Regions from separate parts of the Colwellia sp. BRX9-1 genome, predicted to be linked through region 1. Evidence: predicted binding sites of a transcription regulator. Region 1 holds the regulator's gene; each other region holds the start of a gene.
The links. Region 1 encodes LexA, which represses DNA repair genes until DNA is damaged. Its sites were predicted from a motif close to TACTGTATNNNNATACAGTA; they were not measured.
Positions count from the first base shown of each region.

Region 2: the regulator LexA is predicted to act here: its motif matches at 1,892-1,911, upstream of recA (recombinase RecA).
Region 3: the regulator LexA is predicted to act here: its motif matches at 2,217-2,236, upstream of H4J76_RS15290 (DNA polymerase II).
Region 4: the regulator LexA is predicted to act here: its motif matches at 2,017-2,036, upstream of H4J76_RS03035 (DNA recombination protein RmuC).

Region 1 is NZ_JACGVM010000008.1:138,705-143,543, forward strand. It holds gene ctaD (cytochrome c oxidase subunit I) at 1-787, opposite strand, end outside; gene coxB (cytochrome c oxidase subunit II) at 799-2,355, opposite strand; gene lexA (transcriptional repressor LexA) at 2,921-3,556, opposite strand; gene H4J76_RS09975 (alpha/beta fold hydrolase) at 3,633-4,451, opposite strand; gene H4J76_RS09980 (DUF6942 family protein) at 4,827-4,839, shown strand, end outside.
Region 2 is NZ_JACGVM010000027.1:33,785-38,623, reverse strand. It holds gene mutS (DNA mismatch repair protein MutS) at 1-1,621, opposite strand, end outside; gene recA (recombinase RecA) at 1,959-2,996, shown strand; gene metA (homoserine O-succinyltransferase) at 3,451-4,398, shown strand; gene metH (methionine synthase) at 4,458-4,839, shown strand, end outside.
Region 3 is NZ_JACGVM010000018.1:27,599-32,437, reverse strand. It holds gene H4J76_RS15300 (pseudouridine synthase) at 1-6, opposite strand, end outside; gene dinG (ATP-dependent DNA helicase DinG) at 10-2,127, opposite strand; gene H4J76_RS15290 (DNA polymerase II) at 2,268-4,781, shown strand.
Region 4 is NZ_JACGVM010000002.1:102,322-107,160, forward strand. It holds gene H4J76_RS03030 (diguanylate cyclase) at 1-471, opposite strand, end outside; gene H4J76_RS03035 (DNA recombination protein RmuC) at 522-1,874, opposite strand; gene H4J76_RS03040 (TIGR02922 family protein) at 2,100-2,318, opposite strand; gene H4J76_RS03045 (fumarate hydratase) at 2,448-3,971, opposite strand; gene pabB (aminodeoxychorismate synthase component I) at 4,141-4,839, shown strand, end outside.

The sequences.
Region 1 (4,839 bases):
TGTAAACTTCAGGATGCCCGAAGAACCAGAAAAGATGCTGGAACAATACCGGATCACCGCCACCAGCGGCATCAAAGAAACTCGTACCAAAATAAGTGTCGGTTAACAACATAGTTACCACACCTGCGAGCACGGGCATCACCGCAATCAATAAGTACGCGGTAATAAAAAATGTCCAAACAAACAATGGCATTTTCATGTAAGTCATACCAGGCGCACGCATATTCATAATAGTAACAACAATATTAATTGCGCCCATTATTGATGAGATACCCATAATATGAACAGCAAAAACAAAAAATGCCGTACTACCATTTGAATAGGTTGTAGAAAGTGGTGCGTAGAATGTCCAACCAAAGTTAGGCGCACCTGACTCCATAAAGAATGTAGACAAAAGAATCCCAAAAGCAAAAGGTAGAATCCAGAAGCTCCAGTTATTCATACGTGGTAAGGCCATATCTGGAGCACCAATCATCATAGGTATCATCCAGTTAGCAAACCCGGTAAAGGCCGGCATAATTGCACCAAATACCATGATCAAACCATGTACGGTTGTTAGCTGATTGAAAAAATCAGGCTCCACTATTTGTAAACCGGGTTGGAATAACTCGGCTCGAATAACCATGGCTAAAGCGCCGCCGGTTAATAGCATAATAAAAGCAAACCATAGATATAACGTACCTATATCTTTATGGTTTGTCGTGTACAACCAACGTTTGATGCCTTTCATTTTATGGTCATCATGATGATCGTCGTGCGATTCTTGTTCTATAACGTCTGTAGTCATTTTATATCCTCCTACTTCGCACTAGCAGCATCAACAGCTGCAGGTTGTACTAAATCACCGGTGTTATTGCCCCAAGCATTACGCTCATAAGTAACAACTGCCGCTATTTCGGTTTTAGTTAACTGACTACCAAAAGCAGCCATAGCAGGGTTTTTCTTACTGCCATTAATAACCATATCTATATGCACAGCAATATCACCCAGTGCAATTGCACTACCTTTTAGTGCTGGAAATGCCGGAGGTAAACCCGCACCAGAAACTTGATGACAAGCAGCACAAGCTTTCATGTAAACTTGCTCACCCATAACCATCAGTTCATCTTCGCTGTACACTTTAGTTAGATCTTCTACTGGGGCTTCTTCAGCAACCATTTCAGCAACTGCTACCGGTGTTTCTGTGTCATTGCCTGATCCCTTAGCAGCACCTTTAACATCAGCGGCTTGTACGGCATCACCGGTATTGTTACCCCAAGCATTACGCTCGTAGGTCACAACTGCAGCAATTTGCTTCATACTTAACTGCTTACCATAAGCTTGCATACCTGTACCCGCTTTACCATTGAGTACAATATCAATATGCTCGGCAATACTACCCGTAGCAACTGGACTTCCTTTAAGTGCAGGAAATGCAGGAGGTAGACCAGCACCAGAAACTTGATGACAGGCAGCACAGTGGGCAATATAGGTAGTTTCACCCAAGGTCATCAATTCATCCATTGATGCGGAAGCGTTAAGAGATGCTTTCTCAGCAGCAGCGGCTTGAGCGTTGAGTTGGTGTTGTTCATCAAGCCATTTTGCATAGTCTGCTTCAGACTTTACTTCGACAACAATTGGCATAAAACCATGGTCTTTGCCACAAAGTTCAGCACACTGACCTCGGTATATCCCAGGCTTGTCAACTTTTGTCCATGCTTCATTAATAAATCCTGGGTTAGCATCTTGCTTTACAGCAAAAGCAGGTACCCACCAAGCATGAATAACGTCGTCAGAAGTGATTAAAAATCGTACTTTTTTATTAACTGGAATGACAAGGTGTTTATCAACTTCGAGTAGGTAATTTTCACCTTTGACTTTATCGCCAGCATCAACATTAAGGTGTTTACCTTCTTGTGTTTCATACTGTGATCTTGGCGTCGATAAAACGGAGTAGAACTCAATATCTTGATCAAAATATTTGTAATGCCATTTCCACTGAGAGGCGGTAACTTGAATGGTAACGTCAGAATCGTCGTTATTTTCCATTTCAATCAGTGTTTTTGTTGCTGGTACAGCCATAGCGATAAGAATGACAATGGGAATTGCTGTCCAGAGGATTTCTACTTTTGTACTTTCATGAAAATCTGCTGATTTAGCCCCTTTGGATTTTCGATGGAAAACCATTGACCAAAACATAGCACCAAAAACGACCACACCAATTGCTACACATATATACATTGCGAGCATATGTAGATCGTAAACATCTCTACTTACTTCTGTTACACCCTTGGTCAGATTTAATTGCATATCTGCCCAAGCTGAACTGGAAAGAACACTCCCCAACAACAGCCAACCTAGGTTACGTCTTTTCACACGACATCTCCTTCACCCTATAAAAGTTTAAAACTTGATACCTAGGACAAAACACATCCTTTAGTACGGATTTTTATTATTTTCTTAGCGATTTTGTTATCAACCAGTTAGCGTCGACAACATCGCCTTATATTTATATTTGTACACATTCCAAACTAGAATTACTTAAAAGTTGATCTGGGTCAATTTAAAAATCGAGCTATTTTAAAATAAAAACCAATAAAAACAATAGAGTATCAACTCTAATACAGGCAAAGGCCTAATAACAAAGGGCTGTAGCCGTAGTATTAAAAATAAACAGCTGAGTATAAATACGCGTATTGTAAAAATTGATCTTGGTTGTTTTTTAATCAGAGAAAGATAAAGTTGTTTGAATGGGCTTTAGAATGAAAATTATTCTTAGTAAAGAGAAAGGTTTGCATGAAAAGAATACGAAAGGTTAGAAAAGCAAACTTTAGCCTATTTTATACACTAAAGTTTGCGGAGCAGTTTTACATATTTAATACTATATTTGTTAGATAAATTGGCTTAGTTACCACCAAGTTTATTGGATAGGTTAACTTAATTACATCCAGTCTGCCGAGCGAATAACGCCAACAGCCAACCCTTCAATATTAAACTCTTGATCAGACAAATCGACTTTTATAGGAGAGAAGTCATCATTTTCAGCATGTAAGTAAACGATGTTACCTTCTCGTTTATAACGTTTAACCGTAACATTTTCTTCGACACGAGCAACAATTACTTGGCCATTCTGTACATCGGTCGTTTGATGAACCGCTAACAAGTCACCATCAAGTATGCCGATATTTTTCATGCTTTCGCCATTAACTCTCAATAAGTAATCAGCAGCTGGGTGGAACAAATTACCATCAACTTTGTAATGATCTTCAACATGCTCTGCAGCTAAAATAGGTTCACCTGCAGCCACTCTGCCGATTAAAGGTAAACCGGCTTCTTCCATTAACTTCTCAGTCAAACGAATGCCGCGAGAAGTACCTGGCAACATTTCTATATAGCCTTTTTTAGCCAAAGCTTTTAAATGTTCCTCTGCTGCATTTGCTGATTTAAAGCCAAAAAACTTGGCTATTTCAGCACGCGTTGGTGGCATGCCCGTATCGCTTATTTTGTCTTTGATCAGATCAAAAACTTGTTGTTGTCGGTTCGTTAGAGGGCGTAATTCGCTGATTTCATTTAGCATAGGGAGCCTGTAAATTTACACAGTTGTTACTGTGAGTATATACAGGTCGTTAGTAAAGGCAAGTTTTCTAGTCGAATTATTTTTGAAAACTCCCTGATTTTAAATAATGGATAACTTGTTCGATAACTTTTTCGTTTTTCATCATAAATGGATGGGTCGTTTCCATTTCAATGTGATCATTCATACCATCAAGTTTGGTACTAGCAACCGAAACTTTACCATCATCTTTATCAGGAATAAGTGTTGATAATATCCAATTAATACTTTGATTACCGGCAATAACACCCAAATCAAAATTAGCATTGCCAAGGTTACTAGGGACACTGAATTCGCCGGTACCTAATTGCATACCCGCATCACCATTGATGAAACTAAAACCAGGTGTATTTTTTAGTTTATCAACAACTTCACTGCCTTTGTTTGGTGGACCTAGCATCACGACTTTATGTAAATTAGGTATTTTATGCATACTTAAATATTGGCGAACTAATATACCGCCCATTGAATGGGTAACAAAGTTAACTTGGCGATTTTCACAAATTAATAGCGCTTTAGAAATCACTTTTTCAGCCAACTCTTCTATCGAATAATCTCTAGAAGGGTAGTTGATATTTATCACAAAATATCCTTCTGCTAACAATCGTTTTTCAATAGCTTTCATGGAGTTAGCCGAACGTGCAAGCCCATGCAGTAAAATTACACATTCACCATTAGCTAAAGAATCTGCTGGCTCTTCAAAAGAAGCTTGAATTTTATAGCCACGTTCAACCGAAGTATCTAAGCTTTCTTGTTCAATCATATTTTTTAAACGAGTTTCTGCATCAGTAATTTTTTTACTAAATTGTTCTTTAAGTAGCGCTAGGTCTGACTTAAGTGCTGCAATTTTTTCATTCATAGCTGCGCTCCATCATTTTTTTTTAGAATTCATTATTGATACTGTAGTCATGTTAAACAGCAGCTAAGCAATATATTTTTAGCTGCCACAAATATAAAATATAAAACAGTTTTCTCCAACAAAATTTGAAACCATTACCCTTGTAATGTCATTTTTTTCGATAAACTTCTCGCGTGGACCTTTAAATAGCCATAGAAAGCTATACGATATTAACATTTTATATTAGTTATCTGTTAGACATTGATAATCTTCAATCGATCTAACTTTACCAGTAACTACATACATTCAAGCAAAAAAATTTTAAGGACGTTTTACTTGTCTCGATTATAAATTTACAATTCAACATACCCCCCACGTAAAATGAGTTAAGTACCATTGAATGTTATTG
Region 2 (4,839 bases), on a different contig from region 1:
AATCGAACAATTCATCATATAAACGTTTTTCTAAGGCGAGAAACTTACTCTGTGCGCTAAGCACTTTTTCTTCGTGTTGCTTTAGTTCATTGGTAATAAAACGTTCGTTATTTTTTAAGGTTTGTCGGCGAATATAATCATCAGGTACATCGTTCGCGGCAGTACGACTCATTTCAATAAAGAAGCCATGAACCCTGTTATAGCCTACTTTTAAGGAACTAATACCGGTACGTTCTTTTTCACGCGCTTCGAGTTGGGCAAGAAATTCAGTTGCTCCATCACTTAAGTCACGTAAGACATCAAGTTCTTCATGATAGCCTTTGGCAATAACGCCACCATCACGGATAAGAACGGGTGGGTTTTCAACTAAAGCATGCTGTAATAAGTCGTGTAAGTCGGGTATTGGAAAGCTTTTTGACGCTAATTCAGTGATATGTGCTTGCTGACAAGTTTGTAAATGTTGCTGAAGTTCAGGCAATTGACTTAAAGCATTACGTAAACGAGCAAAATCTCTTGGACGCGCAGAGCGTAAGGCAATGCGAGAAACAATACGCTCAATGTCACCAAAAGATTTAAGTTGGCTAAATAATTCAGCCGTTAAATCTTGTGACAATAGTTCACTAATTGCATTTTGACGTGCAGTTAATATGTTTAAATCACGTAAAGGAAAATGTAACCAACGTTTTAGTAATCTAGAACCCATTGGTGTCGCTGACTTGTCTAATACCGATGCTAGGGTATTTTCAAAGCCACCTTGTAAGTTTTGCGTGAGTTCTAAATTACGACGAGTTGCCGCATCTAAAATGACACCAGAAGCAGAAGACTCACAAATAATGGCTCGAATGTGAGGAAGCGCACTGCGTTGACATTCTTTTACATATTGAAATAAACAACCAGCAGCCATTAAGCCTAATGATTTATCACCAACACCAAAGCCAGAAAGTTCTTTAGTGCCAAATTGTGTATTTAGTAAATTAGTAGCTGTGTCTAAATCAAACTCCCATTCAGGTCTTCTTCTTAATCCTTGATAGCCTTTTAGTAACTCTGGCACTGAGAACGATTCACTGTAGAGTAATTCAGCAGGAGATAAACGCTGTAGTTCAGCTTGTAACTGTTCAATGGTATTTGGCTCAGTCAGTACAAAGCGACCACTGGTCATATCAAGATAAGACAGCCCAAAGCGTTGCGATGACTTATTATGACCTTCACTTACCGCAACAATTAGGTTGTCATGTTTATCAAGTAATAATGCTTCATCACTCACCGTACCTGGGGTAATAACCCTAACAACTTTACGTTCAACAGGGCCTTTACTGGTTGCTGGGTCACCAATTTGTTCACAAATGGCAACAGATTCACCCAGTTGTACTAATTTTGCTAGATAATTTTCCACCGCATGATAGGGAACGCCCGCCATAGGTATTGCATTGCCACCTGTCTTGCCGCGAGCGGTTAATGAAATGTCGAGCAAATCAGATGCTTTTTTCGCATCATCAAAAAATAACTCGTAAAAGTCACCCATGCGATAAAAAATTAAAATATGAGGGAACTCAGCTTTAATGGTTAAGTACTGGCGCATCATAGGTGTGTGTGAGGATAAGTCTAAGTTTGCTGTCGTCATTTCTATGCGGTAACTCATAAGTTCAATGAAAGAGTAAGGTGGCAATTATGCCATAACTGGCAAATTTAGACTCTATTTATTTAACTAAAACTTTTACTGGATACGATAAAGTTTAGGCAAGGATTTTACCGTGATAATATAAATAGTAACTTTTTGATGAGTAATAGTTAAAAGTTATTGATGCTTGTTATTTTATTACTTATCAATTACTTAAAAGTCACCTTGTTTTGTTTTTGATAATATAATTAAAATAGTTGTAAAAAAGCTTGATACTGTACGGTCATACAGTATACTTGCTTCATCAAAACGAAATCTTAGCAACATCGGCGGAACAAACATGAAAGATGATAAAGAAAAAGCATTAGCAGCAGCATTAAGTCAAATTGAAAGACAATTTGGTAAAGGCTCAATTATGAAGCTTGGTGATAATAACACCATGGATGTTGAAACCATTTCTACAGGTTCATTGGCGCTTGATGTTGCACTCGGTGCGGGTGGTTTGCCACTTGGGCGTGTTGTTGAAATTTATGGTCCTGAATCAAGTGGTAAAACAACGTTAACGCTTGAAGTTATTGCTGAAGCTCAGCGTAACGGTAAGGTTTGTGCCTTTGTTGATGCTGAGCATGCACTTGACCCTATTTATGCTGAAAAGTTAGGTGTTAACATCAACGAATTACTTGTTTCTCAGCCTGATACCGGTGAGCAAGCATTGGAAATTTGTGACATGCTAACGCGTTCAGGTGCTATAGACGTTATTGTTGTCGATTCTGTTGCTGCACTTACACCAAAAGCAGAAATTGAAGGCGATATGGGTGACTCTCATATGGGATTACAAGCCCGTATGCTTTCACAAGCAATGCGTAAGTTGACAGGTAACTTGAAAAAATCAAATACCATGATTATTTTCATTAACCAAATTCGTATGAAAATTGGTGTAATGTTTGGTTCTCCTGAAACCACAACGGGTGGTAATGCACTTAAGTTTTATGCTTCTGTTCGTTTAGATATTCGACGTATCGGTGCTGTAAAAGCAGGCGACGAAATTATTGGTAACGAAACTCGCGTAAAAGTGGTTAAAAACAAAATAGCGCCTCCTTTTAAACAAGCAGAATTTCAGATTTTATATGGCGAAGGTATTAACAGCTTAGGTGAATTAATTGATTTAGGCGTTTTGCATAACATGGTTGAAAAAGCCGGTTCTTGGTATAGCTACAATGGCGATCGTATTGGCCAAGGTAAAGCAAATGCGGCTAAATCTTTAGCAGAAAAACCTGAAATGGCAAAAGAACTTGATAAGCGTTTACGCGACTTACTGTTAATTAAAAGTGTAAGAGCAAGTGAAAAACCAGCTAAAGAAGAAGAAGCTGTAGAATAAACATTACACATTAAACATAAAAGTTTAAACAATTATTAAGCCACTGTATTTACAGTGGCTTTTTTATATCTAATTAATGACTTTGCTCTCTTATGCCATCGTTCTTTAATAGGCTGATATAGTGTTTTACCTAAGCATCTTTACTGCCCGAATACCCCCCCTTTTTCTACGTAGCACTCTATTAGGTTAGTTCCACCAATATTTACTCGCTAGGGTTATAGATGACAAATAATATTAACGTAAAAAACATTATAGACGTCTATACGTTTAGATGTTGACATAGCTAAAAATACACGTACCATAAAATGATAATATTTATATATCCGTTATCATTCGTAGTGCTCGAGTTAGTCGAAACCTGTATGTTGATTGGTAGCCATAATATAAGTTAATAAATGAAAGTAGAGAACGAAGTGTTCATGCTTGTTTGACATTATTTGATTAGGTAAACGCTATGCCCATTAAAATTCCAGATTTATTACCTGCTTTGTCTATTTTAGGTGAAGAAAATATTTTTGTAATGTCTGAGCGTAGAGCGGCAAGTCAAGAAATTCGCCCAATGAAAGTCGCTATTCTCAATCTAATGCCTAATAAAATTGAAACAGAAGTTCAAATATTACGGGTATTGTCTAATACACCTTTACAAATAAATGTCGATTTTGTACGTATTCACGCCAATGAATCCAAACATACGCCGAAAGAGCACTTAGATAATTTTTACCGCCTCTTTGATGACATTAAAAATACTCAATACGATGGCTTAATTATAACCGGTGCACCATTGGCGTTAATGGAATACGAAAAAGTAACCTTCTGGGATAAAATTTGTGAAATATTTGATTGGGCTGAAGAAAATGTCACCTCAACAATGTTTTCTTGTTGGGCTGCTCATGCCGCTCTATATCATCACTATGGATTGCGACGACATTTAAGAAAAGAAAAATTATCTGGTGTTTTTCAGCATAGCCCTGTTGACCAAAAAGAACAGCTTACCCGCGGCTTTGAAGAATTTTTTAATGTCCCACACTCACGATTTGGATATATTGATAAGTCTGATTACCTATCAATTCCTGAATTAAAGATTGTTGCTGAATCTCCACAAGCAGGCGTTTATGTGGTCGCGAGCAAAAATAAACAGCAGGTCTATTTAACTGGTCATCCAGAATATGACTCAACCACGCTAGATGAAGAGTTTCAACGTGACCTTAAGGCTGATGTTGATGCAGTTATGCCCAATAATTACTATATTAATGATGATATAACAAAAGTGCCACACAGTTCATGGCGTAGTCATGCCAGTTTATTATTTACTAATTGGCTAAACTATTATGTCTATCAGATCACACCGTACAAGCTAGACGCAACAAATATTAAAGCAATACACCCAGACGCAGAAATATAAACAGTGTCGGATATATCTAGCCATTAAATTAAGTTTGAAAGTAAAAGTAGAGAAATAGTATGAAAAAATCAGCATCATTTAGTCGTCTTGAGCAACAAATACAAAAAAGAATTCTTATTTTAGATGGTGCTATGGGGACGATGATCCAAGCCTACAAATTTGAAGAACAAGATTACCGAGGTGAACAGTTTGCTGATTGGCATCTTGATGTCAAAGGCAATAATGATATGTTAGTGCTTACACAACCCGAGGTAATTAAAGCTATTCACTATGAATACCTTGAAGCGGGTGCTGATATTCTTGAAACGAATACTTTTAATGCCACGACGATCGCAATGGCAGATTACGATATGCAGTCTTACAGTGCGGCAATCAATTTAGCGGCGGCACAAATAGCCCGTGCAGCAGCGGATGAATTCACCGCTAAAAACCCTGATAAGC
Region 3 (4,839 bases), on a different contig from region 1:
AGTCAAAGCTTATCCTTTTGAAATAATTTGATAGGGCGGTAAAGAATCAAGTAATTGCTTACCATAGCGCTTGGTCACTAAACGTTTATCCATTAAAGTAATGATACCGGTATCTTTCTCATTTCGCAGTAATCTTCCTGTCGCTTGAATCAGTTTTTTGGATGTTTCTGGCACTGAAATCGACATAAAAGGATTGCCGCCTTTAGCGGTAATGTATTCAGCTTGTGCTTCTTCAACGGGTGATGTTGGCACAGAGAAGGGTAATTTGGTAATAATCAAATTCGTTAAATATTTACCGGGTAAATCTAGACCCTCAGAAAAACTTTGTGTGCCAAAAATTATACTGGTTTTATCTTCATCACAGCGTTTTCTATGGGCCTCTATAATATGCTGACGTGACTGCTCACCCTGAACTAGAATCTCCATTTTGTGCTGCTCTCGTAAGGATTTAGCTACTTGTTCCATTTGCCAATACGAAGAAAATAGCACTAAACAGGCTTTTTCTTGCTTAATTAACGCCGGTAACTCATTAATTAATTCATCGGTGAACTGAGGGCTACTTGGCTCATTTTTCATTTTAGCGATAACAAGTTGCGCATTATTTTGATAATCAAACGGTGAGTCGACTTTTTGATATTGGGTGCCATCATTAGTTTGTAAACCGACCTGGCGTCGAAAATGCTCAAACGAATTCAATGCTAAAATAGTGGCTGAACATAATACCGCCCCTTCACATTTTGACCAGAGAATATCTTCAAGGGTAAAGCCAACTTCAATAGGGGAAGCCGACACTAAAAAGTCACTACGTTTCCCTGTCAGTTTTTCGAACCACCTTGCCATTGGAGCGCCTTTCTCACTGTCTGTTTTGGCATACATTTTCCATAGTGAGTTGAAATTTTCTAACCGTTGGATCATAAAACCAGCTTCTGCAAGTAAGGGCTCGGCAACAAACATTTTACACTCCCCGTCTTTCACTGACTCCATCAATAAATTATATAGCTTATTGCAATGTCCTAAACATTTTTTACTGAGCTCTGCTAAATCTTTAGCTGAGTTTTTTAAGTTCGGTGGAACGATTCCGTTTTCAAAACGATATAATGCCGCCTCGTCATCACGAGAGAAACGGCTATTTTCTTTAGCTTTTTCATTGAAATATAACGCCTGATTGTTTTCGATAAAGCTCGCTACTTTTTGCATTTCCATTAATAAATCTTGGCAATCGTCCCCTAACTTTAACGAGGGTGAAATGGCCGAAGTCGACTTTATTAATTTTGCCATCTTATCGCCGGTTTCTTTTAACTTAGTTAGCCAATCAATGGCACCTTTAATGGCAACATTCGCACTTGAATGATCACGGGTTACTTTAGGCAGATGATGTGCTTCGTCAATAATGTAAAAAGTGTCTTCTGGCGAGGGTAAAATAACACCTCCACCAAGCTCTAAATCAGCCAGTAATAAACTATGGTTAATGACCAACACATCGGCAGACTCCATGGTTTCTCGAGCTTTATGAAAAGGGCAATGGGTGTGATCGGCTAAATGTTTTAAACAACTGTGTTTGTCACATTGAATTTGTTGCCATAAATGATGAGGGATAGGGTCAGCCCAAGAATCTAGATCGCCTTGCCATTTATTATCCGTTAACGCTTTATGTAAATGATGTAATAGCTTTATATCCATGGCATTAGGTTTTTGCGCAAAGGTGAAACCGGCCTGAGGTGAATCGTCTTGACTGACAGCCAGCGCTAATTTTTGCCGACAAACATAGCGTTGGCGACCTTTGACTAAGGTGAAATTAAAATCTAAGCCTGAATGTTTTTTTAAGAAGGGTAAATCTTTATCCACTAATTGTTCTTGTAGCGCAACTGTTGCAGTAGAAATACAGACCTTTTTTTGACGTGACATCGCTAACGGAATAGCGCCTAATGAATAAGCCAAGGATTTACCCGTACCGGTGCCGGCTTCTATGGTAATAATTTTTCGCGCTTTATCGTATTCTCCCGCAAGAGTTTTAGCTATTTCGGCAATCAAAAAAGTTTGCTGTTTTCTTGGATGAAAGTTTTCTAAATTTTCACCAATGGTTTTATACGATGTGCGAATTGCTACTTTAATTTTATCGCTTAGCATGCTGTTAGCCATTTAGGGTTCATTAGGTTATATACTCATTCCAGTTAAATAGGCTGAATCCTGTATCTTCAAATAGGATGAGTATATACTGCTGTATGTATTAACAGTTTATCGTTATCCGCAACGAATTAAAATAATTAATGTCATTAACTGTAGAAAAATTAACGCCTAGCTTGAATTATGGCTTTTTATTAACCCGTCAAGCCTATGATACCAAACAAGGTATCGAATTGTCTTTATGGGTTAAAACCCTTCAAGGTGCTGTTAATGTTATTGTGCAAAATCAACAGGCATTATTTTTTGTTGAACAAACGCAGCAACTACTCGCGCAAAGTCTCCTGTCGGAGCAGCGAATAGTAACGGCTAAAGTTACCCCGCTTGCGCTTAAAACCTTTAATCAACAACTCGTCAGTGGCTTTTATTTTTCAACGATGCGTGAATTCTATCGCGCACGCGATGTTTTAAAACAAGCCCAAATAAAATGCTATGAAGACGATTTTCGCCCTGATGAACGCTTTTTAATGGAGCGCTTTATTACCGCTGGTATTGAATTTATCCCTCGGTTAACAGCTTCATCGGTAACCGAATCTGCCAAACAGTTTTCACAGACTAACTTTGCTACCTTTTATAGTGACAAATGCCGTGCAACGGATAAGACTCAGTTACTTGATGATATTGCTTTAACTATGGTATCACTTGATATTGAGTGTTCAATGGCAGGGGAGCTTTATTCTATTGGCTTACATTCTCATAAAATGTCTGATGGTAAGCCGATAAAATGTGTTTTGATGATCGGTGATCAAAACAAGTTTTTAGCAAAAATAACGCAGTCCAAGTTATCTGACGCTGAGGCGACAGAAATCGCAGAGCACATCGTTTGGCTTGACAATGAACAAGCGTTGCTCGCTGAGCTGATCGCTTGGATAAAAATCCACGACCCCGACATTTTTATTGGTTGGAACGTGATTAACTTTGATTTTAATTTGCTACAAAAACGCTGTGATATTTATAATATCCCTTTTAATATCGGCCGCAATGATAAGTCACCTCGCTGGCGAACACGTTCGGCAGGCGGTAGTCAAAATGAGCAAAAATTTATTGATGTCGCTGGCAGAGTGGTCCTTGATGGTATTGATTTACTAAAAAACGCGACTTATAACTTTCCAAGTTTTTCCCTTGATTTTGTTGCCAATGCCTTATTAGGTAAAGGGAAGAAGGTTGATGATGTTGACAATAGAATGCAAGAGATTAACGACAACTTTACCAATGACAAGCTAGCTTTAGCCGCTTATAACCTTGAAGATTGCCATTTAGTTACCCTGATCTTTGAACAATCTCTATTACTAGAATTCACGCGTTTGCGCGCCAAACTAACTGGTTTATCTATAGACCGTATTGGCGGCTCTGTGGCAGCGTTTACCAATTTATATTTACCTAAATTACACCGTAGTGGTTATATTGCGCCCAATATGGGCGATGGCTTGCAAGGGCTAATTTCTCCTGGTGGTTATGTGATGGACTCTATTCCGGGTTTATATAAAAATGTTTTAGTACTTGATTTTAAAAGTCTTTACCCCTCTATTATTCGAAGTTTTAATATTGATCCTATGGGCCTAATTGAAGGTTTACAATCACCTGAAACTAGTATCAAAGGTTTTGATGGTGCTTATTTCTCTAGAGATAAGCATTTTTTACCTGAAATTATTAATGAGTTGTGGTTAGAGCGTGATATCGCTAAAAAAGATAAAAATGCGGCATTGTCGCAAGCGATAAAAATTATTATGAATTCGTTTTACGGGGTCTTAGGCTCTACGGGATGTCGATTTTTTGATCCACGTTTATCGGGCTCAATCACTAAACGAAGCCATGAATTATTAATCACCACTAAAATGTGGCTAGAAGATGATGGTTATCAAGTTATTTATGGTGATACCGATTCTATTTTTGTCAGTGTTGACGATGATTTTAGTCACCAGCAATGTCAAAAGCTGGGTAAAACCTTACAAGATAAAATTAATCTTAGGTGGCAAGCAACGCTTAAAAAAGAATTTGCGATAGAAAGCCAACTTGAAATTGAGTTTGAAACACATTTTAGCCAATTTTTGATGCCAACCATCAGAGGGCAAGATGTCGGTACTAAGAAGCGTTATGCTGGCATTGTAGAAAAGAATGGCTCATCAGAATTGATTTTTAAAGGCTTAGAAAGCGTCCGCACCGATTGGACTGAACTGGCTAAAACTTTTCAACGAGAGTTGTATTTAAAAATATTTAATGGCGAACCTTTTGCTGACTATGTACGCAATATTGTTACTCAAACATCAGCAGGGCAATTAGATCATTTACTGGTGTATCGTAAACGCATTCGTAGGCAGTTAGATCATTACGTTAAAAACGTGCCTCCACATGTGAAAGCGGCACGTTTAGCCGATGATATAAACAAGATAAATAAGCAACCGCTAAAATATCAGCAACGTGGTTGGATAGAGTACTTGATCACGACTTCTGGACCGCAAGCAAAAGGTTATGTTAACGCGCCACTCGATTACCAGTTTTATATCGATCGGCAATTAGCGACCGTTGCTGATGCTATTTTACCTTTTGTCGGGAGTAGTTTCGAAAAATTAACCAGTGATCAAATGAACTTGTTTCAATAGCCTCTGCTGTTTTAATTAATATAAATAAATCGTGCATCATGCTTGGAAAGATCATAAG
Region 4 (4,839 bases), on a different contig from region 1:
AACCTTACTAAAGCCTGCAATATGGGGAAAGGTTTGTACAAAAATGATAATTGGCTCACTCATCGTTAACCAAGCATAACTAATGATAGCCACTAAGGCGATAGCGACTAATCGATAAAGACCATGAATTGAGATGACGCCACGGTCTTTTATCAAAGACAATAAAAGTAAAACACTACAGCCAAATAACGTTAACCAATCCCCCTGCTGCAGTAACCAAGTTGACCAATGCGGTGAAAAAGTAATACTGGCGTAATATAAAAGCCACAATAATGATAAGTAGGCTAACCTGCTACGATTAAAATAACTGGCAAAGACGATCACAACAGCCAAGAACACCACTAATAATTGTTCGACAATCACTACTTGCTTTAGCCAAAAAGCTTGGCTTTTCATCATCAAAAAATAAACTAAAGCAACTGTGCCTAAACTAATAAACAGAGTTTTTAGTCCTTTAATTCTTTGCAACAAGATTAACTCCTTAGATTAAGTTATCGCTAAAGGGTAGAGAAGCAATCAGGTTAAACAACAGGTAGAGCTTGCTCATTATCTATTTTACTGTCTGTACCAGTGGGCTTTTCATCACTTTCATTTTTCAACTCAACCTGTTCAATTTTATCAAAGCGTGACGATATTTTATCTGCAGAGGTATGGATTTGTTTTACGTCACTCGCCGCTTGGTCTATGTGCTTTGCTAAATTGGCAAAACGAGATTTAAAACGACTAAAGTCCTGAGATAAGTGTGAGAGATGCGCTTGAATAACATGTATTTGCTTACGGGTTGCTTCATCTTTTAGTACCGAGCGTGACGTTGTTAATATAGCCATTAACGTGGTTGGCGATGCCAGCCATACTCGTTTTTTATTGGCGTAATCAACTAAATCACCTTGATGTGCATGAATTTCAGCAAAGATAGCTTCTGCAGGAATAAACATAATAGCGCCGTCGGCGGTTTCTTTTTCAATTAAGTATTTAGAACTAATATCGTTAATATGTTTTTTTATGTCGAGTTTAAATTGACGCTCTGCCGATTTTCGATCATGTTCCCCTAATTGGTTATCCAGCATTTTCTTATAGTTTTCTAAAGGGAACTTAGAGTCAATAACGACATTACCGGTTGGCTCAGGTAAAAATAAAATACAATCAGCAATTTTTCCATTTGATAAAGTGTGCTGTAAAGAAAAGTTTTGCTCGGGGATCACGTTGCGAATTAAACTGTTAAGCTGAACTTCGCCAAAAGCCCCCCGCGAACGCTTATCACTTAATACTTCTTGTAAGCTGACGACGTTTGAGGAAAGTTCCGTTATCTTCTTTTGCGCGTCATCAATCAAGGCAAGGCGTTGCAAAATATCATTAAAGGTTTTTGTTGTTTTCTCAAACCCTTCCGCTAAACGTTTCTCTACTTGCCCGCTAATTTCTTTCAAGCGGTTATCGGTAGAGACGGTTAATCCATCAATACGTTTAGCCATTTGCTCACTCGATGCTTGCAATGACTTAGTTAACTCTTCGCGGCTAATGTGCGTCACTCGATTTAGGTGTTCAACAAGTTGATCAACCGATTTTAGCTGATTCTGATTAAAAACGACTTGGTGCTCGTGTAATGCGCGGTGTAACTTTTCACTACTTGCATGTAAACTCGATGACTGCTTCTCACCTTGCTCAGCATGTTGATACAACAGCTTAATTTTAAAGTCAGAGATTTGTTGTTCAAAATAAGTCTTTAACTCAACTTGTTGGTTTGCCAATTGTTGATGATTAAAGCTAGTTTGCTGCTGTTGTTGCTGTTGATATTTATTTGAGACTTCACTATCAACGGTTAATTTTTCAAACAATAGCTGTAACTTTTCATGTTGCAAAGACAACTGTAGTGACATTTTTTTTATTTTAAAAAACACTATAAAGCTGATTAAAAAACACAATACCAATAGAATAACGCTAAACAGCATAAAAATTTCGGTAGGGATTTTCTCTAAAAAAACAAGGAGTTCATCGATAGGCATAAAGTCACATCAGTAACACTGTAAATATTATCAGTATTAAACCATAGAAATATACTCAGGTTAAGTTTATTCTAAGCTTGTTCATTAACAAGTCCATATTTAATAATCATTGATAAGATGAATGCGATCGCCAACTTTATTAAGAATGGTTATTTCTCCATCACACACAGCAACAATCGATTTATCTTCTTTAAATTTTTCCGGAATAATGACCCGCCCACTGGCATTTTCTGCAAATTGTCCAACAAAGTGCATTAACTCAAGTGAATCTTCAATATAATAAATAATAGTAACAGTGCGCAGGTTAGTGTTAGTCATAGTTAATGTTTTCAAAACTTAATTTTAATAATGTTCTTTTAGTATAGACAATATTCTCAACTTATTATCGTCAATAAAAAAGCGCCCTAAGGCGCTTGTTTTAAAATTATTTGCTTACACAAGCATCAATTAATTTTTTGATTTGGCATCTTGCACTTCAATCTTAGCTTTCCAAATAGCAGGACCCGTGACATGAGCCGACTCTCCTTGGCTATCAACAGCTACAGTGACTGGCATATCTTCAACTTCGAATTCGTAAATAGCTTCCATCCCCATATCTTCAAAAGCAACAACTCTTGCTTTTTTAATAGCTTTTGATACTAAGTATGCAGCACCACCGACGGCCATTAGATAAACTGACTTATGGTTTTTGATGGTTTCAACGGTCTCGGCACCACGTTCAGCCTTGCCAATAGTGCCAAGTAACCCTGTTTCAGAGAGCATCATTTCTGTAAATTTATCCATGCGTGTTGCTGTCGTTGGGCCAGCTGGGCCAACTGCTTCATCGCCAATAGCATCGACAGGACCTACGTAGTAAATAAACTTGTCAGTAAAGTCTACTGGTAACTTTTCGCCCTTGGCTAGCATATCTTGAATACGTTTATGGGCAGCATCACGTCCGGTTAAGATAGTCCCGCTCAGTAATACAGTTTCACCGGTTTTCCAGCTACTGATATCGGATTTTTTCAAGGTATCAACATTAACACGACGCACGTTTTCACCGACTTCCCAGGTTATTTCTGGCCAGTCTTCTAATTTTGGTGGTGTTAAGTTAGCCGGACCAGAACCATCTAAGTGAAAATGGACATGACGCGTTGCCGCACAATTGGGTATCATCACCACAGGTTTTGATGCCGCGTGGGTGGGTGCTGACATAATTTTAATGTCTACAACTGTCGTTAAACCGCCGAGACCTTGTGCGCCAATACCTAATTTATTAACACGTTCGAAAATTTCTAGACGCAGTTTTTCTTCGGCTGTTTCAGCACCACGGTCAATAAGGTCTTGAATATCTACCGGTTCCATTAAACTTTCTTTGGCAAGTACCCCTGCTTTTTCTGCTGTTCCGCCGATACCTATGCCTAACATTCCCGGTGGACACCAACCTGCGCCCATTGATGGTAGTGTTTTAACTACCCAGTCAGCGATTGAATCACTAGGATTTAACATCACCATTTTAGATTTGTTTTCACTACCGCCGCCTTTCGCTGCGATCATGATATCGACGCCACCACCGGCAACCATATCAATATGAACAACCGATGGTGTATTATCTTTAGTATTAATACGCGCGCCAGCGGGGTCTTTTACAATAGAAGCGCGCAATGGGTTGTCTGGATTTAAGTAAGCTCTGCGAGTACCTTCATCAACCATTTGCTGAACTGTTAAATCAGTTTTGTCCCACTGAACATCCATACCCACTTTAACAAAGCAAGTCACTATGCCGGTATCTTGACAAATAGGACGCTGGCCATGGGCTGACATTCTAGAATTAATTAAGATCTGAGCAATAGCGTCTTTAGCTGCGCTGCTTTCTTCTTTATGATAGGCTTTTTCAAGCGCTTGAATAAAGTCTAAAGGGTGATAATAAGAAATGTACTGTAATGCATCGGCAATACTTTCAATTAAATCTTGTTGTTTAATGATAGTCATGAGGGTCTCTTTTTATGCAGATCGACAGATGTAGTTCAACGGCATTTACCTACTTACCTGAAATTATAGATAAACTAGGGAAGCTGAAAATGGTTGAAAGTTATAAATTTGCAGATATCATACCCTTCTTGTTAACGAGCTTCCACAATATTATCGAGTAAAACCTGTCATGTTCACTATTTCTGCCCAGCATTTTACTGTAGAAAAATCTATCGATGTAAAAGCTTTATTTTCAGCTTTTAGTCATCAACCTTGGGCGATGTGGCTTGACTCTTGTGGTGAACAACAGTCACCTGCCCACGTTGATAGCAACTTTGATATTCTGGTTTGGCAACCCGAAATTACGCTAACTACTCGCGGCGATCAAACTGAAGTACGGTGGTTAAAAGAGGACAAAAAACAAATCAGTCATCAAAATCCTTTAACGCTGTTAAAAGAAATTCAACAACAATGCTTCAACAACATAACCGTTGCCACCAGCCACTTACCTTTTAATGGCGGCAGTGTCGGTTACTTTTCTTACGATTTAGGTAGACGTTTTGAGAACTTGCCTCATCAAACAACGCAAGATATAGATTTAGCCGACATGTCGATAGGGCTTTATTTTCAGGCATTAATCTTTGATCACCAAGCTCAACAGTTTTGGTTGGTTTGCCCGCAACCACAACGAGAAAGCCTAACAATAGCAATAAATCAGCAGTTAGCTTTGATAAAGAAAGCCACACAAATAAAAGAAAAGTTTTCATTAATAACCGACTGGCAGTCGAATATGAGTAAAGCGCGTTATGATGAAAAATTTAAGCGCATACAAGACTACTTATTGTCTGGAGATTGCTACCAAATTAATTTAGCACAACGCTTTAGTGCC